One region of the Pseudoduganella dura genome, then DNA from elsewhere that is predicted to be linked to it. Evidence: predicted binding sites of a transcription regulator. Region 1 holds the regulator's gene; each other region holds the start of a gene.
What was found. The regulator FNR, encoded in region 1, switches genes on or off when oxygen is low (the NO sensors DNR and NnrR bind a similar motif). The targets are predictions, from matches to a motif close to TTGATNNNNATCAA.

Region 1 (8,046 bases):
GCGGCAACGGCGTGTTCGCCGCGGCGGCGGCGGCCGACAGGTCGCGCAGGCGCATCTGCAGCCACACCACGGGCAGCCAGCACAGTCCGGCGACGACGAACAGGATCACGGACCACACGATCCATCGGCTGTGCAGCGGATAGCCGGCAATGTGGACCAGGTAGAACCCCGTGAGCGGCTGGACGACCATCGTCGTGGCCGTGAAAGTCCAGTCGGCGACGACGACGATGCGCGACACCACCGCGATGGCGGCCACGTTGCGGCTGATGACGGCGAACAGCAGGTACCACGCCGAACCGATGCCGGTGCCGAACAGGAAGGTGGCGCTCAGGATATGCAGCCATTTCACCGCCAGGTATTCCATCACCGGTCCCCCTTTTCCACTTCGTACAGCAGCCAGATGGCGGCCAGCATCGGCAGGTTCTTGCTGAGCGGGCCATACGGGTGCCACAGGAATTCCGGCAGGCGCAGCGCGATCAGCACCGTGTAGAAACCGATCAGCCCGATCTGCGCCAGCCACAGCCAGCGCCGCCGGCGCGGCGACAGCGCCAGCGTGCCGATGCCGAATGCCAGGTCGAGCGCGCTGGCGCCATACAGCATCAGCGGCGCCAGCAATGCCGGAATGCCGGTGCGTTCGAGCAACTGATAGCTGTCCGCCACCGGCCAGACGAATGCGGATACGAACGCGGTCCAGATCCACACGATCGCCAGCGCGATGCGCAGCAGCGGCAGCAGCCAGTCCAGCTGGGCGGCGCGGCGCTCCGCCTGTGGATGGGTAATGAACTTGTCCACAGGGCGCGGCGGGCGGCCCAGCAGCCGCACCGTTGCCGCGGGATCGGCGGTGTTGCCGCGCGTGAGCATGCGCAGCGTGTCCGGCGTCAACGGGCTGCCCGGCACGAAGCCGCCCAGCCACGCGGCGGCGCGCGCTGCGGGGTACGGCAGCCGCAGCATGCGCAGCCGCCCAAGGCCCAACGCCCGCCGCAACGTGGCCAGGTAGCCCATGAACGGCAGCGGCGTCGGGCCAACCAGCGGAACCCGGGCGCTGCGTGGCCCGCCTTTCTCGTCCAGCAGCGCGACGATGGCGGCGCACACGTCTTCCACGTGCACCGGTTGCACCGGCTGCGGTGCGCTGCCGAAGCGCACCGCGAACGGCATCGTCGCCAGCATGCGGAACATGCGCGCGCTGGCGCCTTCGGGACCGTACACCAGCGATGGTTGCACGATACGGGAACGGATCGGCAGCGTGGCCAGGAAATCGTCCGCCGCCTTCTTGCTCAGGTGGTAGGGCGTGGTGGCTGCCTCGTCGGCCCCCAGCGCGGATACCTGGATCACCTGGCGCACGCCGGCCTGCGCGCAGGCGGCGAACAGCGCGCGGGGCGTCTCCGCATGCAGGCGGGCGAATGTCTGCCCGCCCGACTCGCGGATGATACCCACCGTGTTGATGACCGCCTCCACGCCGGACAGGCGCGCCACCCAGTCCGATTTTTCGCTATCGTGGGCGAAATCGGCCCGAATGAAGTCGCACCCCGGCTGCGCCCGGCGGCCCGCGCACAACACGCGATGGCCCCTGGCGCGCAGCAGCGGCAACAAACGGGAACCCAGGAAACCGGTCGCACCGGTGAGCAGGATCAGCATTGCATGCCCTTGTTGTCACGGAAGGGCCAGTATAGGAAAAATCTCAAACATTCGGAGAACATCATGGATAACTGGAAGCAGGTCATCATCAAGGGCATGTTGCCCGGCACGCTGGCAAGCCTGGCATCGACCGGTGCGCTGGCGCTGCGCTCGAAGGAGGAAACCGGCAGCCTTTACGCGGGCGCCAACGCCATCAGCCACGTGATCTGGGGCGACAGGGCATTCGTGCATGACGAACCCACGTGGAAATACACGCTCACCGGCTATGCGATCCACCATGCCAGCTCGCACTTCTGGGCCAGCCTGTTCGAGCAGGCGGCCGGCAAGGTGTTCGACAAGGACGGGGTGGTGCCGAAGCTTGCGGCGGCGGCGGGGGCATCGGCGGTGGCCTGCTTCGTCGACTACAAGCTCACGCCGCAGCGGCTGCAGCCGGGCTTCGACGTGCGCGTGTCGAAACGTTCGCTGGCGCTGGTGTATGGCGCGTTCGCCGTCGGCCTGGCGGCCGGCGCGCTGTTCAACCACCGGAATCGCCCGTAGACGGCCAAAGGCCTGTCACAGGCCCGCCTGGTGCGCCGGATCGCTATTGGACGGGTACATCCTCGTCCAGCCAGGCGCGGCCCGCCTCCAGCACCAGGGCCAGCTCATGACGCACCGCGGCGAAGTGCGGCGCGAGCCGTCCGGCGGGCAGTTCCGCGATCGCCCGTTCGGCCTCCATCGTGGCCCTGATCAGCCGCTTCGCGCCCAGCACGCCGATGGCGCCGCGCAGCGCATGGAAGATATGGGCGGCGGCCTCCAGGTTGCCGACCGCGAGCGCGTGGTCCGCTTCGTCCGCCGGCGCCATGCCGCCTTCCAGGGCGCCTTCCACCATCCTGCGCATCAGTGCCCGGCCTTTCGGGTCGCGGCCCATCACGCGGCCCAGGCTGTCCATGCTGAACACCGGTTCGCCATCCTGCGCCCCCGGCACGTCCTGCCGGTCCACGTCCTGCCGGTCCACGTCCCGCGGCACCGGAGGATTCATTTCCTGCAGTGAGCGCGGTTCCTGCACGGGCGGCCGGCGCTGCGCAGGCACGTACCGGTCGATGACCGTCATCATTTCGTCGACGACGACCGGCTTGGCGATGAAGTCGGTGATGCCGGCGGCCACGCAGCGGTCGCGTTCGGAGGCCAGCACGCCGGCCGTCATCGCGACCACCGGCAGGCCCAGGAGCAGCTCGTTGCGGATCGCGGCGGTGGCCGAGAAGCCGTCCAGCACCGGCATCTGCATGTCCATCAGCACGATGTCGTAGCGCTGCGCATCGGCACGCAGCATGTCGATGGCCTGCTGGCCATCGCCGGCCACGTCGAGCGTAGCGCCGGCATGTTCCAGCAGGCCGCGCGCCACCGCCTGGTTCAGCGCATTGTCTTCGACCAGCAGAAAATGCACGCCCTGCAGCCGGCCGGCATGGCTGTCCGCGGCGGGGGCCGCGTCGTCGGCGCCGGCCTTGGCCGCCAGCGCCTGGTGCAGCGCATCGAACAGCGTCGAACTGGTGATCGGCTTGACCAGCACGGCGTCCGCCTCGGCGCTCTTCGAGATCTCCTCCAGGCGCTCGCGGGCAAAGGCATTGAGCATCACCACGATCGGCTGCGCCCGGCCATCGGCCTCGCGGCGGATCGCCACGGCGGGCGCATGGCCGTCCGGGCCGGACATGTGCCAGTCCGCCAGTACCACATCGTATGGCCGGCCGTTGCGCATGCGGAAGGCGTACATCGCCAGCGCGGCGCTGCCCGAATCGACGACGTCCGCTTCCCAGCCCCAGGCCCGGATCAGCCGGCCGATCAGGTTGCGGCTGGTGGCGTTGTCGTCCGCCACCAGCACGGCGAAGTGGCCGACTGCCGGCTGGCGCGGCGTTTCCTGCCGCTGCACCACGCCGAACGGCAGCTCGAACCAGAACCGGCTGCCCTGCCCCGGTTCGCTGTCGACGTGGATCTCGCCGCCCATCAGCTCGATCAGCCGGCGCGAGATCGCCAGCCCCAGGCCGGTGCCGCCGAAGCGCCGCGTGATGCTTTCGTCCGCCTGGGTAAACGCCTGGAACAGGTGCGACAGCTGCTCCGGGTTCATGCCCATGCCCGTATCGCGCACTTCGAAGCACAGCACCGCGCCGCTGCCGCTTTCCTGCGCGCTGCCGCTGCCGCTGCCCAGCCGCACTTCCACCACCACTTCGCCCTGCGCGGTGAACTTGATCGCATTGCCGGCCAGGTTCACGAGTATCTGCTGCAGCCGCAGCGCATCGCCGCGCAGCAGCCGCGGCACGTCCGGCTCGACGACGATGGCCAGCTCCAGTTCCTTGTCGCCGGCGCTCATCGTCATCGTCGTGGCCAGCGTGGCCATCGAGTCGTCCAGGTTGAACTCGACGGGCGACAGTTCCATCCGCTGCGCTTCGATTTTCGAATAGTCCAGCACGTCGTTCAGGATGCCCAGCAGCGAATCGCCGGCGGTGCGGATCATGCGCAGGTACTTGCGCTGCTGGGTCGTGAGCGCGGTGTTCTGCAGCAGTTGCGCCATGCCCAGCACCGCGTTCATCGGCGTGCGGATCTCGTGGCTCATGTTGGCCACGAAGTCGCTCTTGGCGCGGTTGGCCGCCTCGGCACGGTCGCGCGCCCGCTCCAGCTCGACGGCGCGGGTTTCCACTTCGTCCATCAGCTCGCGGGCGCGGCCGTCCGCCGCGGAGCGCTCGCGCATCAGGTCGTTGAAGGCCCCGGTCAGTTCGCCGATCTCGTCGCGGGATGTCACCGGCACTGGCTTGAAATGCTGCGGATCGCCGCGCAGTTCGCGGATGCTGTCGCGCAGCCGCACCAGCGGCGACATCAGCCGCAGCGTGATCCACGTGATGACGGCGGCCGCCATCAGCGAGGCCAGCGTGCCCCACAGGGCGAGCCGCGACAGCAGGTCTTCGAAGGGTTCGAACGCCTCGCTGGCGGGCAGCGAGGCAATCAGGATCCACGGCACCGTCTTCAGCCGCCTGTAGCTCTGCAGTGCGCGCATGCCGCGGGCGTCGGTGCTGATCACGGTACCCTCGAATCCTTCGCGGATTGCCCGCAACGTCGACGGATAGCCTTGTGGATTACGCGGCTGCATGAGGCGCGCCGGGTCGGGGTGCACCACGTAGATCGACGGTTCGTAGCCCGTGACGATGTAGTAGTAGCCGGTACGGCCCACCCTGGCGGTGCGCAGGTGGCCCAGCAGGTTATCCCGGTAGAGCCGCAGCACGCCGATCAGCACGCAGGCCACCTCGCCATCCTCGCTGAGCACGGGCGCCACCATCTGCACGATCGGCTGTTTGTTCGCCCTGCCGATCAGCGGCTCGGTGACCAGCGCCGTCCGTTCCTTCAGCACCCGCTGGAAGTAGGCGCGGTCCGCCACGCTCACGCCGGGGCGGCCCGGCAGCGCCGGCACGTCCGCCACCACGATGCCGGCCGGGTTGACGACGAGGATGTCGTCGAACAGCCGGAGCACGGCGCGATAGTCGTAATGGGCGCGCAGGGCCGGCGCGTCGTTGCAGATCTCGTCCGGTTGCCAGCGTGCCGATTCGGCCACGATGTCGCGCAGCAGTATCACTTTTTCATCGAGTTCGTGGGCGGTGCGCGTGATCAGCGCATCCTGCTGGGCAAACAGCACGCGCGAAAAATCCGCCTGCATGCGCTGGGCCTGCAGTGCGGTGACCAGCGCGATCGTCACGATGGTCGTGACGGTCGTCGCCAGCGCGACTTTTGCCTTGATACCGAGCGGACGCACTGTTTCCCCCTTCGCCGCGATGTTATCGGGGAACTATGCGCCGCCCGGCCGGCAGCGCACTGTGCGGGAAGACACGCTGCATGAAAGTTTCCCCACGGTTTTCCTCGCGGGGCGGATCAAGTACACTGTGGCTCACCCTTGACCGGACGATGACAATGATGCAAGAGCTGCCTTCCCTGACGCTGCCCGGCGTGACGATCGAAAGCCTGAAGGCGCGCTGCTCGACCTGCAGCATGCACCAGCTGTGCCTGCCGATGGGCCTCGACGTGGGCGACATGGACAAGCTGGACAAGATCATCGGCCGCCGCCGCAAGGTGCAGAAAGGCGAGAACCTGTTCCGCATCGGCGACCCGTTCACGAACCTGTATGCGATCCGGCTCGGCCATTTCAAGACATACCAGATCAACGCCAATGGCGAGGAACAGGTGACGGGCTTCCAGATGGGCGGCGAACTGCTGGGCATGGACGCGATCAGCACCGACCGGCACTATTGCAGCGCGATGGCGCTGGAAGACAGCGAAGTGTGCGAGATCCCGTTCGCCAGCCTGGAGCGGCTGCTGGTGGACATGCCCACGCTGCTGCGCCACTTCCACCGGATGATGAGCCAGGAAATCACGCGCGAGCAGAGCGTGATGCTGCTGCTCGGGAACATGCAGGCCACGCAGCGCTTCGCCGCGTTCCTCGTCAACCTGGGTTCGCGCTACGCGGCGCGCGGCTATTCGGACACCGCGTTCCAGCTGCGCATGTCGCGCGAGGATATCGGCAACTACCTGGGGCTGACGATCGAGAGCATCAGCAGGCTGCTGAACAAGTTCAAGAAGCAGGAGCTGCTGCGCGTGTCGAACCGCGAGGTCGAAGTGCTCGACCTGCCGCGGCTGAAGGCGATCACGGCGGGGACGGAGACCTGCAGCTGATTTTCAGGTGTCTGACACCATTTCCACGGGAAATGGTGTCAGACACCTGTTTTCCATGCCCGTCGCGGCATTACCGATCAAGTCGCGCCGCCAGCACCACTTCCCGCTCCACCGGCCACCGCCACTGCCCTTCCAGCCGCCATGTGCGCCGGTCGTCTTCCACCAGCACCACCCAGCGGCTGCGTTCGAGCCGCGGCAACGGCACGGCGAAGCTGCCGCCCGCATCGGGGCGCAGCAGCAGGCGCAGGTCCTTGCCCGGTTGCGTGGCATGGGCCAGGTGCAGCAGCAGCGTGCCGCGCGGCGGCGCATTCGCCGAGAGCCGTCCTTGCAGCACGCCGTGCACGGCGTCGTAGCGCAGCGCCACCCGTGCATCCATGGCGGCGGCGGCCCGGTCGCGCCGCAGGTCCTGGTTGATCGCCTTGCCCCGCCTGTAGTAATCGCCCACCACCAGCGCATCCTGCTGCGAGAAGGCCAGCCAGCCGGTCCATGCGCCGGCGGCGAGCACTGCGGCCGGGCCGGCCATCAGCAGCCACGGCCAGCGCTCGCGGTACCACGGCGTGGAAGACATCGTCATCGGGTGCATCGTTGCTCCTTCAGCGCGGTACGATGAATACGGCGCGTTCGTCGACCGACAGGCGCGCGTCGTCCAGCGCCGTCAGCCTGAACCGGATCTCGTTGGATCCGGCATGGCCGGCGCCGTGGGGAGCGCGCAGCCGGACCGGCACGGCACGCGTTTCGGTAGCGGCCAGCGTTACGACATCCTCCGTGGCGAGGGCCAGGCCGGGCAGGCCCGCGGCCGCGATCCGGTAGCGGTGCGCCCGCTCGGAAGTGTTCATGATCTGCAGCCGGTACACGTTCTCGATCGCGCCGCCGTCGACTTCGCGGCCCATCGAGCCGCGGTCGCGGATCACGTCCATTTTCAACGGCATGCGCGTGGCCAGCGCATGGCCCAGCGCGAGCGTCGCCGCCAGCAGCGCGGCGCCATAGGCCAGCACGCGCGGGCGCAGCGCCCGTTGCAGGGGCCGCGCCGGCGCCAGGTTCGCCGCCATGGCGCGGTCGGTGCTGTAGCGGATCAGGCCGCGCGGCTGGCCGGTCCTGTCCATCACGTTGTCGCAGGCATCCACGCAGGCCGCGCAGCCGATGCACTCGTACTGCAAACCGTTGCGGATGTCGATGCCGGCCGGGCACACCTGCACGCACAGCGTGCAGTCGATGCAGGCGCCGTTCGCCGCCTTCTTGCCGCGCGGCTCGCCGCGTTGCGTGTCGTAGGTGATGATCAGCGTATCGCGGTCGAACATCGCGCTCTGGAAACGCGCATACGGGCACATGTACCTGCACACCTGCTCGCGCAGCCAGCCGGCGTTGCCGTAGGTGGCCAGGCTGTAGAACAGCACCCAGAACCATTCCCACGGCCCGAGGGACAGCGTGGCGATGCCGTTGCCCAGATCACGCACCGGCGTGAAGTAGCCGACGAACGTGAAACCCGTCCACAGCGCCACGGCGCCCCATGCAAGATGCTTCGCGGTGCGCTTGCCGAGCTTGCGCGGGGAGGCGCCCTGCCTGTCGAGCGCGATGCGGGCCGCGCGCGAACCTTCGATCCTGCGCTCGATCCACAGGAAGATCGACGTGTACACCGTCTGCGGGCAGGCGAAGCCGCACCACACGCGGCCGGCCACCGCCGTCACCAGGAACAGCCCCCAGGCGCAGATCACCAGCAGCGCGGCA
Region 2 (8,046 bases), 250 kb from region 1:
GCGTCTCCTTCGGCTGGCCGGCCAGCGGCGGCAGCACGGCATTTTCCGTCGCGTTCACACGCGCGCCGTGGCAGGCGGTGCAGGTGGCCGCCAGCCGCTCGCCGGCCGATACCGGTTGGGCCGCGAATGCCGGGGCACACGCCAACGCCAGCAGCAGCAATGTCATCGCCATCGTCATCGTCCTCATGGCCGTACTCCCGGGGATTCCATCTTCATGCCTTCAGACCGCACGGCCAGCCAGGCTTCCAGGTCGACCAGGTCCTGGGCATCCGGCGGCGGTACCGCGGCGCGCACGCCGGTCATGCAGTTGCGCAGCCGCCGCTGCAGGCTGCCCATGCCCTGCCATTCGAGCCGGTAGATCGGGTACGCGTTCGCGTGCCCTTGCGGGATCGTGGCGCCGGCCAGCTTGCGGCCCCAGTTGTCGTCGTGGCACTGGGCGCACGACATGTTCAGCTGGCCGATACGCTGGTTGAACAGTTGCCTGCCGCGCTCCGCCGCGGCCCGCGTGCCGGCGTCGCGCGGTGGAGCGACCGGCATGCCGCGCGACTGCAATGCGATGTACGACTGCAGCGCCAGCACTTCATCCGAATCCGGCCGGGATGCCGGCGCTCCCTGCTTGCCGACGCGGCACTGCTCAATGCGCCGGCCCAGCGTGATCACGCGCCCGCTGCCCTTGTCGAACGCGGGAAAACGCGCCGCCACGCCGCGCATGCCGGTTTTCGCATCGCCGTGGCACGCGGCGCAACTCCTGTCCCCCCCCGCGCTCCAGGCAGCCTCCCCGTTCGCAACCCATAGCATCGCGGGATTCTGGGTATCGTCGCGCTGCATCGCGCGGGTGGATTCACCCATGAAGTCGGACCCGGACCTGCGCGCGTCCTGCGCCACTGCGGCCAGCGCCACGAACATCAGCGCGAAAGGCGCCGCGTTCATGGCGTGACTGTGAGCGCGATGCGCTCGGTCTGCGAGAAACCGTTGTCGCCGGCCCAGCTGAATTCCAGCATGCCCGTCTTCGTCGCGACGGTGAAGAAGGCGATGTACGGATTAGCGGAGATCGCCGGGTGCAGCTCGGCGGCGAACACCTGCTCGCCATCGTACCGGCAGGCGAAGCGGCGGATGATGTCCTGCGGCAGCGGCTTGCCGTCCGCGCCGGGGCGGTAGCCGGATTCCATCGGATGCGCGATCAATGCGCGGATTTCGATCACCTCTCCCTGCTTCGCCGTCTTGGGCATGTGGACCAGCGCGCGTGCCATCACATCGCCTCGCCTTCGATGCAGGCGGCAAGGGTGACGATCACGTCCACGGCCTGCTGCCAGCAGCTGCCGTCGCTCATCCTCGCCACGGCCACCAGCTTCTGCGACGTGGCCAGGCGGATGCGCGTGGACACTTGCGCCTTGCCGGCGCGCGGGCCCAGCGTGAATTTCACCACGTCGGTTTCCGGATTGCGCTCGTTGAAGATCGCGATGCCGGGCACGTGGTCCTGCGGCGTCATGGGGCTGTCGACGCGGATCGTGACCGGCACCGCGTTGCCGTTGTCGATCAGCTGGGCGATGTCGAATGTCACGCGGCCCGTTTGCGGCGGCTTGCCACCCGTGTAGGCGGCGATCGCGGCAGCCATTTCCTGCGGCGCGGCGGTGGCCGGGCGCACCAGCGCCAGCAGCGTGCCGGCAGCCAGCAACCGGCGGCGGCGGTTCGGCACGGTCATGGCGCATCCTTCAATGTCGCCAGGTATGCCACGACATCCTCGATCTGCTGGGCGCTCAGGATCGTCTTGCCTGCATGGGCCGGCGCCACGCGCTGCAGGCCTGCAGTGCGGTAGTAGGACGGCATGATCGTGGCTGGGTTCAGGCGGGCGGAATCGGCGATGCGCAGGCGCAGTTGCGGGACTGTCCAGCGCGCGCCGGCACCGGCGAGGTTCGGGGCCAGGTCGCCCTGGAAACGTTCTTCCGGAATCGGCGCCGTGTGGCACAGCCGGCACAGGCCCACGTGGCGGTCGGCGACGATGGCGCGGCCGCGTTGCGGGTCGCCAGGCGTGGCGCCGGGAAGCGGCGAGGCGATGCCGTCGGCCTGGGCGAAAGAAGACGCGGCGGCCAACAATATCGGGGACAGACCCCTTGCCAACGTCAGCGGCCAGGGGGACGGGCCAATGGCGACGGGGTCAGTCCCCTGATGCATCGCCGTTACGCCTTCTTGAGGCTGTGGTTCTTCAGCGGCAGGTCGCGGATGCGCTTGCCGGTGGCGGCGAAGATCGCGTTCAGCACGGCGGGCGCCGCCACGGCGATCGTCGGTTCGCCCACGCCGCCCCAGAAGCCGCCGGAAGGAATGATGATCGTCTCCACGGCGGGCATTTCGTCGATCTTCATCACCTGGTAAGTGTCGAAGTTGGACTGTTCCATCTGACCGTCCTTCACCGTGCATTCGCCGTACAGCGCGGCAGAGAGGCCGTAGACGAACGAGCCCTCCACCTGCGCATCGATCTGCTGCGGGTTCACCGCGTGGCCCGGATCGGTGGCGGCCACGATGCGGTGGATCTTCAGCTTGCCATCCTTCGATACCGAGACTTCGGCGCAGGCGGCCACGTAGCTGCCGAAGCCCATCGTCTGCGCCAGCCCGCGATAGACGCCTTTCTTCGGCTTCCTGTTCCAGCCCACCCGTTCGGCCACCGCATCCAGCACGGCCAGGTGCTTCGGGCTGTCCTTCATCAGCTTGCGGCGCAGCGCCAGCGGGTCCTGCTTCGTGGCATGCGCGATCTCGTCGATGAAGCATTCGAGGTACACGGCATTCTGGTTCAGGTTCACGCCGCGCCAGAAGCCCGGCGGCACCGGCGGGTTGCGCATCGCGTGGTCGACCAGCAGATTGGGCACCGTGTAGCCGATCGAGGCATCCGTACCCGGCGCGTTCAGGCCCTGGAACACGGCGCCATCCTTGCCGTTCTTGATATTGCCGGGGAACAGGGCCGCCACGATCGACTGGCCCGAGATGCGCATGTGCAGCGCCGTCAGGTTGCCGGCCTTGTCCAGCCCCGCCGTGAGCTTGCACTGCGTGACCGGGTGGTAGCGGCCGTGCAGCATGTCCTCTTCGCGGGTCCAGATCAGTTTTACCGGCGTGCCCGGCATTTCCTTCGCGATCTGCACGGTCTGGCGCACCCAGTCGTGCACGGCGCCGCGCCGGCCGAAGCCGCCGCCCAGGTGGATCTTGTAGACGTCGCACTTTTCCTGCGGCAGGCCGGCCGCTTCCGATGCGGCGGCCAGCGCGGCTTCACCGTTCTGCGTGGGCGTCCATACCTCGCAGCGCTCCGGCGTCCAGCGCGCGGTGGCGTTCATCGTTTCCATCGTCGCGTGGTTCTGGTGCGGGTAGGAATACACGGCTTCGATGCGGCGCGCAGCACCGGCCAGCGCCGCTTTCGCATCGCCGTTCGCGTTGCCCACGGCCGCTTCCGGCGCGTCCAGCCCGGCCTTCAGCATGGCCGCCACGCCGGCGCTGGAAAGGCCGGCGTTCGGGCCCTTGTCCCACTCGATCGGCAGCGCGTCGAGCGCGGTCTTGGCGCGCCACCACGTATCGGCGACAACGGCCACGGCCGAGTCACCCACCTGCAGCACCTTCTTTACGCCCGGCTTGTCCTTGATCGCCTCGGCGTTGAAGCTTTTCACCTTCCCGCCGAAGACGGGGCAATCCTTGATCGCCGCGTTCAGCATGCCGGGCATCGCCAGGTCCATGCCGTAGACCTGCTTGCCGGTGGTCTTGTCGACGGTGTCGAGTCGCGCCAGGCGCTTGCCGGCGATCTTCCACGCCTTCGGGTCTTTTACCGTTACATCCTTGGGCGCTTCCAGCTTGCCCGCCGCATCGGCCACCTTGCCATAGGTGACGGTGCGGCCGCTGGGCACGTGCGTGATCACGCTGTTGGCAGCAGTGCATTCCGTGACCGGCACGCCCCATTGCGTTGCCGCGGCCTGCACCAGCATCATGCGCGCGGCGGCACCGCCCTTGCGCACGTATTCATGCGAGCCGCGCACGCCATTGCTGCCGCCTGTGGAGTAGCTGCCCCATACGCGCTTGCGCGCCAGGTTCGTGCCGGGCGTCGGATACTCGGTGGTGACCCGGCTCCAGTCGGCATCGAGTTCTTCGGCCACCAGCTGCGCCAGGCCCGTCAGCGTGCCCTGCCCCATCTCGGAACGCGCGATGCGGATGACGATCGTGTCGTCCGGCTTCACGACCACCCAGGCGTTGATTTCGGGAGCCGGCGTGCCCTGTGCCTGCGCCGCGAAGGGAATGTGAAAGGCAACCACCAGGCCGGCGGACTGGCCGAGGAAGCGGCGGCGGGCGGGAGATATGACGTTGCTCATGCCTTGCCTCCGTCACGATGTTCGATGGCCAGCCCGGCGCTCTTCGGATCGCCGCCGCGCGCCACCAGGTGGATCGCCTTGCGCACCCGGTTATAGGTGCCACAGCGGCAGATGTTGGTCATCGCCGCATCGATGTCGGCGTCGGTGGGTTTCGGTTTTTCCTTCAGCAGCGCAGTGGCGGCCATGATCATGCCGGACTGGCAAAAGCCGCACTGCGGCACGTCCAGCGCCGTCCATGCCTTTTGCACCGGGTGCGAGCCATCGGGCGACAGGCCTTCGATCGTCACGATCTTCATCTGCTCCGTCACCGTGGAAACGGGTCGCACGCAGCTGCGCGATGCTTCGCCGTCGATGTGCACGGTACAGGCGCCGCACTGCGCGATGCCGCAGCCGTACTTGGTGCCGGTCAGGCCCAGCTGCTCGCGCAGCACCCACAGCAGCGGGGTATCGTCTTCCGCCTGGAATTCGCGGACCTGTCCGTTCACGTTCAGCTTCATGCCTGTCTCCGGAAGAGTTTGGGTGCGTAGCGCAAATATCTTACTTGTTTTTCACCTATCTGTATTCGTTTCGGCAATTTTGACTTGTATCAAAGTTTTTACGGATGAGCTTCCCTACACTGGCCCCGCTTGCACAGTGAACAGAGAAGAGGAAGCATCATGAAACGAGCAGTATTGGCAGTCATCGCGATCACCGCCGGCATGCTGGCCGGCCAGGTTCCCGCACAATCGCACGATCAGGGCGGCAACTGGCTGGTGCGCGCCCGCGCGGTGCACATCGACCCGGCCGACAAATCCGCTCCGGTCGGCGGCAGCGGTGCATCGGACCGCATCGGCGTCGAGAACAGAACCATTCCCGAAGTCGACATCTCGTATTTCTTCACGCCGAACTTCGCCGCCGAACTCGTGCTCACGTACCCGCAGAAGCACGAAGTGTATCTCGACGGCCAGGCCATCGGCACCTTCAGGCACCTGCCGCCGAGCCTGTTGGCGCAGTACCACTTCATGCCGGACCGGACCGTGAGCCCGTACGTGGGCCTGGGCCTGAACTGGACCACGTTTTCGAAGAACAAGTTGTTGAATGGCCAGGGCAGCCTGGAGCACGACAGCTTCGGCCTCGCCGCGCAGGCCGGCATCGACTTCAGGCTGGACCGGAACTGGTCGCTGAACGTGGACGTGAAGAAGGTGCGGATCCGCAGCGATGTACTGATCGGCGGCGTGAAGGCCAGCAAGGTCGAGGTCGACCCGGTGTTGTTCGGCATCGGCGTGGGCTACCGTTTTTGAGGAAGCGGGCACAGCGTTTCAACCTGGGTAACTCCAAGCCCTTTGCCTGCCCCCGGTTCGCCGGCGGCAGGTTTTTTTTCGTGGCTGCCGGAGACGAAAACCGGTGGCTTGCCAGGGCACCAGTTCGCCTAGCGGATCAGTTCCTTGCGCAGTTCGCGCGCCAGCGCGCGCCGCCGTTCATCCGGCAGCCAGAGGCCGACGTCGACGGTGACGCCGCGCGCTTCGAGCCGGATCGGGTCGCGCCGCCGCCGCGGGGACACGATGCGCAGCCAGTACGGGTCGAGCTGCGTGAGCTGCGTGCGGCCGCCGCGCACTTTTTCCACGCACAGCAGGCCATCCTCGTAGACGATGCGGTCGCAGTCGGTGGCATGGCGGCTGTAGATGACGAATGCGGCGGTGATGGCCGCCATTTCCAGCACGGAAAACACCAGCACGTACCAGGCGCCCTGCCATGTGAAAAACAGCCCGACCGCCAGCGAGAGCACCAGCAATGCGGCCCACACGAGCACGGTCTGCCGCGGCGTCAGCGAACAGTTGCGCTGCACCACCCATTCCCGCCTGCCGTTTTCCGTTGGCCAATCGCGTTTCACCGTGCGTCCTCCCCCTGTCCATTGTACGAAAGGCGGCGCGGGCGGCAAGCACGACGTTTTATATTGAATGCGGGGTCAGGCCGGCGGGGCTTCCCGCGGCAGTACTAGCGTGAACACCGATCCCTCCCCCGGCCTGCTGGCCACCGACAGCGTGCCGCGGTGCGCCTCGGCCAGCTGGCGCGAGATGTACAGCCCCAGGCCCAGCCCGGAAGGCACGCCATTGCCGGCACCACGTTCATAGGGCAGGAAGATGCGGGCCTGCATCGCGTCGTCGATCCCGGCGCCCTGGTCGATCACGTCCACGCGCGCTTCGGCTTCGCTGCCCGACAGGCGGATCCGCACCGGCTTGCCGCCGCCGTAGCGCAGCGCGTTGGTCAGCAGGTTGACGATCACCTGTTCGATGCGGAACTCGTCCCACCAGCCGCTCACGGCCTCCGTTGCCTCGAGTTCGAAGGTGACGCCGGCATCCTGCGCCTGGCGCCCGAGATCGTCCGTGAGGCGGCGCAGCATGGCCTGCAGCTCGGTCGAGCCCGGGCGGATCGACAGCACGCCGCTGCGGATGCGCGACACGTCGAGCATGTCGTCGATCAGCCGGATCATCGACTGGATCTGGCGGCCGTCGCCTTCGACCATCTTTTCCAGCGCGGCCTTGCCGAACGCCTCCAGGTTGCCCCGTTCGAGCTGCATCCGGCGCATCTGGGTGCCGAGGAACAGCGTGTTCAGCGGCGTGCGCAGCTCGTGCGCCACCATCGACATGAACTCGTCGCGCATGCGCAGCGCGTAGTGCAGTTCTTCCTGCGCGCCGCGCAGCTCGTTCATCATCGCATGCTGTTCCTCCACGCGGCGGCGGATTTCCATGCGCTGGCAATGCAGGTCGACGAACACGCTGACCTTGCTGCGCACGGCATCGGGATCAAGCGGCTTGTAGAGGAAATCGACGGCGCCCGTTTCATAGCCCTTGAACGCGTAATTGAGTTCCTTGCCGGCCGCGCTGACGAACACGATGGGAATATGGCGTGTCTTGTCGGTGCCGCGCATCAGTTCGGCCAGTTCGAAACCGTCCATGCCCGGCATCTGCACGTCCAGGATCGCCAGCGCGAAATCGTGTTCGAGCAGCAGCGTCAGGGCCTCCTCGCCGGACATCGCCTGGTACACGGCCCGGTCCTCGGCCCGGATGATGGCATTGAGCGCGCGCAGGTTTTCCGGCAGGTCGTCGACGATCAACAGCTTCGTCACATTGCCCGCCGGACCGCTGATCAATCCTTTGACGCATTCCTTGTTGGGCACATTGTTCATTGCAAGTTCTCCATCGACAGTTGCAGCAGCCTGCGGATATCGCGCAGCGGCAGCACCAGGTCCGGCGCACGCAGCCGGATCGCTTCTTTCGGCATGACGCCCACCTGCGCTTCGGCCGGGTCCTGCACCACGGTCAGGCCGCCCGCCGCACCGATCGCGGCCATGCCCGCCGCCCCGTCGTGATTGGCGCCGGTAAGCAGGATGCCCACCAGCTCCGGACCATACACATTGGCCGCCGTTTCCATCGTGATGTCGATCGCCGGCCGGGCGAAGTGCACCGGCGGTTCCAGGCTCAGCGAAAAAACGCCTTCTTCCTCGATCGACAGGTGGTAATCCGCCGGCGCGAAATACAGCGTGCCGGGCCTGGGTTCCACCTTGTCCACCGCTTCTTCGACGCGCAGCGCCACCCGTTGCTGGAATACTTCCACCAGCTGGTTCTGGCGGCTGCGCATCACGTGCAGCACCGTCACGACCGGGTACGGAAACTCGCGCGGCAGCCCGGGCAGGATTTCGATCAGCGCGTTCACGCCGCCGGCGGAG
Region 3 (8,046 bases), 1.6 Mb from region 1:
ATGTGCACCAGCGGATCGTACAGGCTGTCGACGACCACGCGGTCCACTTCCGTTTCCGCGCCTTCGATGACCAGCTCGACTTCCTTGCCCAGGTCCTTCGCCAGCTCGCGCACCAGGCGCGGGAATTTCTGGAACAGGCGGCCGACCGGCTGCATGCGGGTCGCCAGCGTGGCGCGCTGCAGCTCCGTCGAATAGCGCGACGCGCGTTCCAGCGTTTCGGTCAGCGCCGACATCAGCGTGGCGGCCTGGCCTTCGAACTTGAACTGCTGCAGGCGTTCCAGCAGCACGGCGGCCTGGTTGGCGGCCTGCACCGATTCGCCGGCCACTTCCAGCAGCGCATCGAGCTTGACCGCATCGATGCGGATGCTTTCTTCCTTGGCGGGCGCGGCATGGGCGGCCTTTTCGTCACGGCGCTCGACGCCGTCCCATTTCTTGCCGCCGGGCGCCGTATCGGCGGCCGGTGCGGCCGCGGCGGGCGCTTGCACCGCCGGTGCAGCTGCGGTGGCGGCAGCGGCTGCGACAGGGGCGGCGGGCACGGCCACGGGAGCGGGCGCGCCGGCCGGGCGGCTGTAGGTACCCGGCGGCACGACCGCTTCGTACATCGACTCCCAGTCGAGACCGTCGGCCGATGGCGCGCGTGCCGGGGCAGGCGCCGCGGACACAGGCGCTGGCGCGGCAGCCGGTGCGGGAGCGGCCTTGGCAACCGGCTTGGCCGAGCTTTCCTTGCCTTCGATCGCCTGGTTCAGGATCGCTTCCAGGTCGGCCGGCATCGGCCCCATGCTTTCCGGCGAGGCACCGTTATTCAGTTCGGCCAGCTGGTCGGCCACGAAGCCGGACGCCTGCAGGGCCGCCTCGATCGACAGCGGCGTGACCGGCGCGGCACCGGTACGCAACGCGTCGAACAGGTTTTCGGTCAGGTGGCAGGCCGATACGAGCGCGCCGAGGTTCATGAAACCCGCGCCACCCTTGATCGTGTGGAACGAGCGAAACACGGCGTTCAGCGTTTCCTTGTTCTGCGGATCGCGTTCGAGGCGCAGCAGGTGCTCCTCGACATTGACCGCCAGGTCCATCGCCTCGACGACGAACTCCTTGAGCATATCGTCCATCAGAACCCCAGGTCGGCAAGCAGATCGTCCACATTGTCCTGGTTCAGTGCCACGGACGGGGCCGACGGGCCACTCATCAACGACACTTCCAGGGCCTCTTTCTGCGCAATCAGCTCGCGCTTGTCCGGCGGCGCATTATCTTTCAGCAGCTGGGCCAGTTCCGACTCGACGGTCTTGGTGATGATGACCACCTTCTTGATCAGCTGGCCGGTGATGTCCTGGAAGTCCTGCGCCATCATGATTTCCAGCAGGCGGGCCTTCTCCGCCTCGGTGGCTTCCGACACGGCCTGCGCGAACGAACGCGAATCGCCCGCCAGCGTCTTGAATTCTTCAATGCTGAGCTTGCCGTCGAACAGCGCGGCCCAGCGTTCTTCCATTTGCTTCGACTTCTTCGACAGCACATCCTGTGCCGGCATGCCGTCGTCGAGCGTGTTCAATACCTTGTTGGCGGCCTGCTCGGTCAGCGAGGCCACGTATTCCAGGCGGTCCTGCGCATCGACGATCTGGGTCGAGGCCTCGGTCAGCGCCTTGTCGTAGCCCAGTTCGCGCAACGAGTCGTGCAACAGGCGGACAATGCCGCCCAGCCGTTCAAACATGGTGCCATCCTGCTGGCCATCGTCGGCGGCTGGCGCATCGCCGGCCGGCACGGCAACCGCGGCGGCGGCGGCGGCAGCGGCCGCGGCGGCAGGCGCCGGGGGACGAGTCGACGCGATCTCGTCGAACAGACTTTCCAGGTCGTCGTCAGCGGTGGCGGCGGCCGGCGCGGGGGCCGGTGCCGGTGCCGGGGCGGCACTGGCGCGCTGCGCGGACACTTCCTCGAACAATGCGTCGAAATCATCAGCGGCGTCGGTCATAATCCCTGCTTCTCCATAATCAAAAAATGCTTTCGTATCAACTGCCTGTGGGTCCGTCTTGATGACGCTCGGCAATATTAACGCACTTCCGCGAGTGTAGCAGGGGGCCGTCCGCTTGTTCAATCCTGGCCGGATCAATCCTGTGCGGCAACTGAAAAAGCCGGTTTTTCTGTTGTATTTGGGTCGCCGGACGGCGCGGGTGTTTGTCATATACAAATATGGCGAGCCCGGCAAGCTTGTACCAAGCTCATCTCTCTATTGAGAAAGATCAAGTCTTTACATCCAGACAAGAGCGCCATTCGAGACTACAATGCAAGAGCGCATGTCTTCCAGGGAGCTGGTATGTACCGGAAAATTCTGATTACCACCGACGGTTCCGCCGTATCCCGCATGACCGCCTGCGCCGGCGTCTCGTTTGCCCACCAGCTCGGCGCCGAGGTGCTTGCGCTGTTCGTCGCGCCGGAATACCAATATCCGATCTATGTCGAGATCATTCCGCCCAGCTACCCGAGCGAGGAAGAGTACCGTGCCGCAATGGCCCGCGCCGGCCGCGATCATGTGCAGTCGATCGTCGATTCGTGCGCCAGGAAGGGCCTGCGGTGCGAAAGCATGACGGCGTTTTCCGAAAGCGCGGCATTGAAGATCGTCGAGATCGCCGAAAAGGCGGGCTGCGACCTGATCTTCATCGGCTCCCACGGCCGCAGCGGCTGGGGCCAGTTGTTGCTGGGCAGCGTCACCAACAAGGTACTGTCGCATTCGAAAATACCCGTGCTCGTGCACCGGCTGCTGAAGGAACCCGTGCCGGAATGATCACGCATCGCCTGCCCCACGCCATGCTGCCGCAGTGTCCGGTGCAAAGTCCTGTGCATCGTCGGGCCATTGGCAACGAAGGCATCACCGCAGTTTCACCGAACCACCCATGATCAGAATAGTCATAGCAGACGACCACACCATCATGCGCGAAGGCCTCAAGCGCATCCTCGACGGCGCGCCGGACATCGATATCGTCGGTGAAGCCGTCGATGGATTCGAGGTGCTGCGCCATGTGCGCCAGGGTGGCTTCGACCTGCTGCTGCTCGACCTGTCGATGCCGGGCCGCAGCGGCGTCGACCTGATCCGCCAGATCCGCAGCGAAGCCCCCAAGCTCAACGTGCTGATCCTCACGATGCACGAAGAGGAGCAATACGCGGTGCGCGCGATCCGCGCCGGCGCCCAGGGTTACCTGACGAAGGAAAGCGCCGGCACCCAGCTGGTGGGCGCCATTCGCAAGGTGGCATCGGGCCGGCCTTATATCAGTACGGAAGTCGCGGAGCAGCTGGCACTGAATATCATGATGCCCAATGAAAGCCTGCTGCATAAACAGCTGTCCGACCGCGAGTTCGAAGTTTTCTCATTACTTGTTTCAGGCAAGTCGATTACCGAAATCGCCAACAGCCTGCACCTGTCGGTAAAAACCGTCAGTACTCACAAAACCCGCATCATGCAGAAAATGGGAATGAGTTCATTGTCGGAAATGGTTCAATACGCTGTTGCGCATAAGCTGCTGTCGCCGTTCAAATCCTGACCCGCCGCGTTCGCGCGCGCTCCCCCGCTCTCACTCTGAAACACCATCTTGGTCAGTAGGAGTATTCCTACAGGTTGTAGCTGGCTCCTACGGGCATATTCAGCGCATACCGATATCCATACCCCCCCTCGGTTGGCATACTGAAACCATTCAAAAGCGAGTTGCCGCAAATCCACTCGGATGCTTACTTGAATCCTCACCTGAATTCTCAAGTGAATTTCGAGAGAATGTCCGACAGAGCACGGCGACAACCAAAAAAGAACTGACAGTCCAAAGTTAAAACGTTTTCGAATGCCGAGCCTTAAAACAGCGATAAATCGCCACTTTTAAATCCGAACATACATGACCTGAAACCAGGAGATCAGCATGCTCCCTACGCAAATGTCCGAAACCCGAGTCGCCGCACCCGCTGGCCAATCGCCTGCCATGGAGGCAGGGCGCCAGCGCCAGGGCCGTCTCTGGTCGAACCTGAAGGAAGTCTGCGACCTCCTGCACATTCCGGCGGCCTGCTCCGTCAATGCCGAGGAACTCCTGTTCCAGCATGTGCAATTCAAGACCGGCCAGCGCATCCACACCATCGGCCAGCCGTTCGATACGCTGTATATCGTGAATTCCGGCTTCCTGAAAACCGTACTGATCGATGAATTCGGCAACGAGCAGGTGCTGAGCTTCCCGATGAAAGGCGACATGCTGGGCGTCGATGGCATCCACAGCCGGCATTACTCGTCCGAAGCGGTCGCGCTGTCCGACTGCGACCTGATCCTGCTGCCGTTCAAGAAGCTGACCGCCCTGGGCCGCGTGCACGTGGAACTGGAACACATGATGTATGGCGTGATGAGCCGCGAACTGGTGCGCGAACAGGCAATGATCGGCATGCTGGGCGCGCTCAGTGCCGAAGCCCGCGTGGCGCGCTTCCTCGTGTCGCTGGCCGACCGTTTCGCCCAGATGGGTTATTCGAGCAAGCTGTTCAACCTGCGCATGACGCGTCATGAAATCGGCAGCTACCTGGGCCTCACACTGGAAACGGTGAGCCGCACGCTGTCGGCCTTCAACGAAATCGGCTTGATTACCGTCGACCAGCGCACGATCGGCATCAAGGACCCGGACGCGCTGAAAACCCTGCGCCGCCTGCCGCCCTCGCGTTCCCGCAGCAAGGCGACCGCTGCCCGCGCCAAGGCCGCCGCCGAAGCCGCGCCTGTGCCGCCGGTGCAACTGGTGGCCACTGTCTGACCGCCGCCCAATTCTTACCTCACCCAGCTTGGGCCCGCTTCGGCGGGCCTTTTTTTGCGCCTGCTCCCGGCATCTGCAGGGTTTCTTCGTTGCTGCAAACAGCCGCTAGAAAACGCTTGCATTTATGGCAGTGGTAGCCAATAATGCAAATGCGAATCATTCTTATTTAAGGCGAAATGACCATGCAGACCCAAGCCAATCAAAACAAGCCCGTGTCTCCTGCCCGGCAGCCCGTTCCCGTGAAACGCCTCACCACCACCGGCCTGATGCAGGATCAGCGTGAGGTGGAAATCGAGCATGCGGGGCGCATCTACCGCCTCCGCATCACGCAGCTGAACAAGCTGATCCTCACCGCCTAATCATTTCAGCCAGCCGCCGCCAGCTGCATCGTTTTCGAGGAGAGTCCGATGGCCATCGACCATACCGATCCGATCTGCCTGGCGCCCGCCGCCGGCAGCCAGCAGCCCGAGCTGATGCTGTCCGCCGTGCTGCACCTGATGTCCCACTACACGGCCGAAGGCAAGGGCTGCGTGAAGCTGGCCTCCGTCATCGAGCGCCACCTGAAGGCGCTGGCTGCCCTGCCGGGCCTGTCGCCCGTGCTGGCGGCCACCTGCCAGCAGTTGTCCGAGCAATGGGCCGGCGTTGTCGAGCGCACGCTGCCGCCGCCAAAGAAGGATGACGGTTTCCTGGCGCGGCTGATGGCGCGCGGCCGTCCCGCACCGCAGGCGGTGTGACCATGTGCGACAAGCACGCGGCCACGCCGCCGCAGGAAGCGCAGGCATCGCGCCGGCGCCGCATCTGGGAACTGGGCCATACCTGCCACTGCCCGCTGGTGGGCGTATCGCTGCCCATCGGCACGTTGCGCAAGCTGGTCGGCAAGGTTACCGGCGGCAAGGTGATCGCGGACGATTACGAGATCCACGTCGGCGCGGTCAGCGAATGCGGCACGCGCAACCGGTTATCCGAAAGCCTGCAGAAGGAACTCGAACGCCGCTATGCGGTGGTGATCGGGCGCTTCCGCGCCGCGCGCACGACGGACGGCGTGGCCGAGCTGTGGCAGGCCGCGGTCGCCGGTGGCGACGTGGCCGGCGCATTCTGGGCCGGCCTGACGCATCCCCGCTGCGCGCCCGAGCTGGAAGAACGCATGTGCCGCGACCTGCACATGATCCAGCACCAGGCCGGTGCCTGCGTGCGGGCCGACATCACCCGCTTCAACGCGGTGGTCGAGGAAAACGGACAACTGGCGCGCGAACTGGCGAAGGTGCAGCACCGCAGTGCCGCCGTGCAGCTCGAGCGCACGGCCGAACAGGAACGCCATGCCGGCATGCTGATGCAATTGCGCGCCCAGCTGGTCAACCGCGACAGCACGATCGATGCGCTGCGCCTGGAACTGGAGGGGTTGCGCGAAGCCATCCCGGATCTGCCGTCGCGCGAGCGGCTGACGCAGCGGCTCGCCCAAAGCGACGAGCGCGAGCGGCTGCTGCGCGAACAGGTGGCCGAACTGCGGCGTGAACTTGCGCAAGCCCAGGCGCAGGCGCAGGCACAAAGTCCGGTGCGCGACGACGAACCCATGCAGGCCGCCAAGGTGGTCGAGCACGTGGTCCGGATGCCGATCCGGCTGGCCGAACGCAGCATCCTGTGCGTGGGCGGACGCAGCGGCAACGTGGCTTCCTACCGCACGCTGATCGAACGGGCCGGTGCCCAGTTCGCCCACCACGACGGCGGCCTGGAAGACAACGCGGGCAAGCTCGAGGCCAGCCTCGCCGCGGCCGACCTGGTGATCTGCCAGACGGGCTGCATCAGCCACAGCGCCTACTGGCGCGTCAAGGATTTCTGCAAGCGCACCGGCAAGCAATGCGTGTTCATCGAAAACCCCAGCATCTCCAGCCTGCAGCGCGGGCTCGAGGAACTGACGCCCTGAACCTCTCATCCGCCTCCTCGCGGAATTTCCCGGCCCCGCCTCGCGCGGGGCTTTTTTTGCCCAGCGGAAGCGTTGTATAAAATGGGGCGGTCCGGCGATCCGGCTGTCCCTGTTGTGGATTTGCTGCGTTGTAAAAAGTTGGGCGGTCCGGCGATCCGGACTGTCCCGTTGTGGATTTGCTACACCTTGCTGCGTCTGGCGCCTGGGCTTGTAGCTGGCTCAGTACACGTCGCGCCGGTAGCGGCCTTCGGTCGCCAGCGCATCGACGGTGCCGTCGCCGAGGATCTCGCGCAGCGCGCGGTCGACGCCGCCGGCCATGCCTTCCAGGCTGCCGCAGACATAGATCGCGGCGCCGTCGGCGATCCACGCGCGCAGCGTGCCCGCGGCGGGCGGCAGCAGGTCCTGCACGTACATGCGCTCGCCGCCATCGCGCGAGAAGGCCAGGTCGAGCCGTTCGAGCCGCCCCTGTTCCTGCCACGTTGCCAGCTCGTCGCCATAGTGCAGGTCGTGGGCGCGCTGGCGTTCGCCGAACAGCAGCCAGTTGCGGCCCTGCCCGGCGGCAGCGCGCGCGCGCAAGTGGCCGCGCAACCCGGCGAGGCCGCTGCCGTTGCCGATCAGGATCAGTGGCCGCGCCGCATTGCCTTCGAGCCGGAAGCGGCGGTGCTGGCGCAGCCGCAGCGGCACGGGTTCGCCGACGGCGGCCTCGCCGCACAGCCAGCCGGAAGCGATGCCGGCGCTGCCGTCGGCGTGCTGGTGCAAGCGCACCAGCAGGTGGACCCGGCCATCGCCCGGCACCGACGCGATCGAGTACTCGCGCGGCCGGTCCGGCTGCGCCGGCGGCGCCACCTGCACCAGGTCGCCCGACTGCCAGGCCGGCAACGCACCGGCAACGGGTTCCAGTTCGATATGGAAGACGGCGCCGCCGGCGCTGCCCGGATTCATCAGCCGCCGCTCCGCCAGGCGCCACGGCGTGAACGCCGGCGCTTCCCAGTCCGGCGCATCGCTGGTGCCGGCCAGGTGCGACAGGTGCTGGCGCCACGGCGCCAGGTCGGCCGTCGCGCCGCGGTCCACTTCCACGCGGGGAAACAGCGGCTGCGCGCCTTGGGCGCTCAGCCAAGCGTCCAGCGCGCGGCCGAACCCGCAGAAATGCGCATAGCTGCTGTCGCCGAGCGCCAGCACGCCGTAATGCAGCCGCGGCAGCGGCAACGGGCGTGTCATCAGCTTGCCGGCGAATGCGGCGCCGCCATCGGGCGCATCGCCTTCGCCGTACGTGCTGGCGATGAACAGCGCCCGTTCCGCACCCTGCAGCGCGGCGGCGGTCACATCGCCCAGCTCGATCACCCGCACGCCGATACCGGCCAGCCGCAGCGT

Region 2: GJV26_RS14935 (OmpW/AlkL family protein) is a predicted target of FNR. The motif match lies at 4,917-4,930, and genes of this name have one in related genera.
Region 3: GJV26_RS20710 (universal stress protein) is a predicted target of FNR. The motif match lies at 2,219-2,232, and genes of this name have one in related genera.

The regions. Positions count from the first base shown of each region.
Region 1 covers NZ_WNWM01000002.1:3,166,070-3,174,115, forward strand. The annotation lists gene GJV26_RS13865 (DUF2269 family protein) at 1-364, opposite strand, end outside; gene GJV26_RS13870 (SDR family oxidoreductase) at 364-1,635, opposite strand; gene GJV26_RS13875 (hypothetical protein) at 1,699-2,172, shown strand; gene GJV26_RS13880 (response regulator) at 2,216-5,407, opposite strand; gene fnr (fumarate/nitrate reduction transcriptional regulator Fnr) at 5,563-6,321, shown strand; gene GJV26_RS13890 (FixH family protein) at 6,392-6,904, opposite strand; gene ccoG (cytochrome c oxidase accessory protein CcoG) at 6,915-8,046, opposite strand, start outside.
Region 2 covers NZ_WNWM01000002.1:3,413,416-3,421,461, reverse strand. The annotation lists gene GJV26_RS14970 (c-type cytochrome) at 1-187, opposite strand, end outside; gene soxA (sulfur oxidation c-type cytochrome SoxA) at 184-930, opposite strand; gene soxZ (thiosulfate oxidation carrier complex protein SoxZ) at 927-1,250, opposite strand; gene GJV26_RS14955 (SoxY-related AACIE arm protein) at 1,250-1,702, opposite strand; gene soxX (sulfur oxidation c-type cytochrome SoxX) at 1,699-2,091, opposite strand; gene GJV26_RS14945 (xanthine dehydrogenase family protein molybdopterin-binding subunit) at 2,178-4,340, opposite strand; gene GJV26_RS14940 ((2Fe-2S)-binding protein) at 4,337-4,837, opposite strand; gene GJV26_RS14935 (OmpW/AlkL family protein) at 4,997-5,620, shown strand; gene GJV26_RS14930 (DUF2244 domain-containing protein) at 5,749-6,210, opposite strand; gene GJV26_RS14925 (hybrid sensor histidine kinase/response regulator) at 6,286-7,506, opposite strand; gene GJV26_RS14920 (chemotaxis protein CheB) at 7,503-8,046, opposite strand, start outside.
Region 3 covers NZ_WNWM01000002.1:4,734,047-4,742,092, reverse strand. The annotation lists gene GJV26_RS20720 (chemotaxis protein CheA) at 1-1,106, opposite strand, end outside; gene GJV26_RS20715 (protein phosphatase CheZ) at 1,106-1,960, opposite strand; gene GJV26_RS20710 (universal stress protein) at 2,303-2,770, shown strand; gene GJV26_RS20705 (response regulator) at 2,880-3,524, shown strand; gene GJV26_RS20700 (Crp/Fnr family transcriptional regulator) at 3,951-4,754, shown strand; gene hemP (hemin uptake protein HemP) at 4,937-5,113, shown strand; gene GJV26_RS20690 (hypothetical protein) at 5,162-5,488, shown strand; gene GJV26_RS20685 (DUF2325 domain-containing protein) at 5,491-6,675, shown strand; gene GJV26_RS20680 (sulfite reductase subunit alpha) at 6,895-8,046, opposite strand, start outside.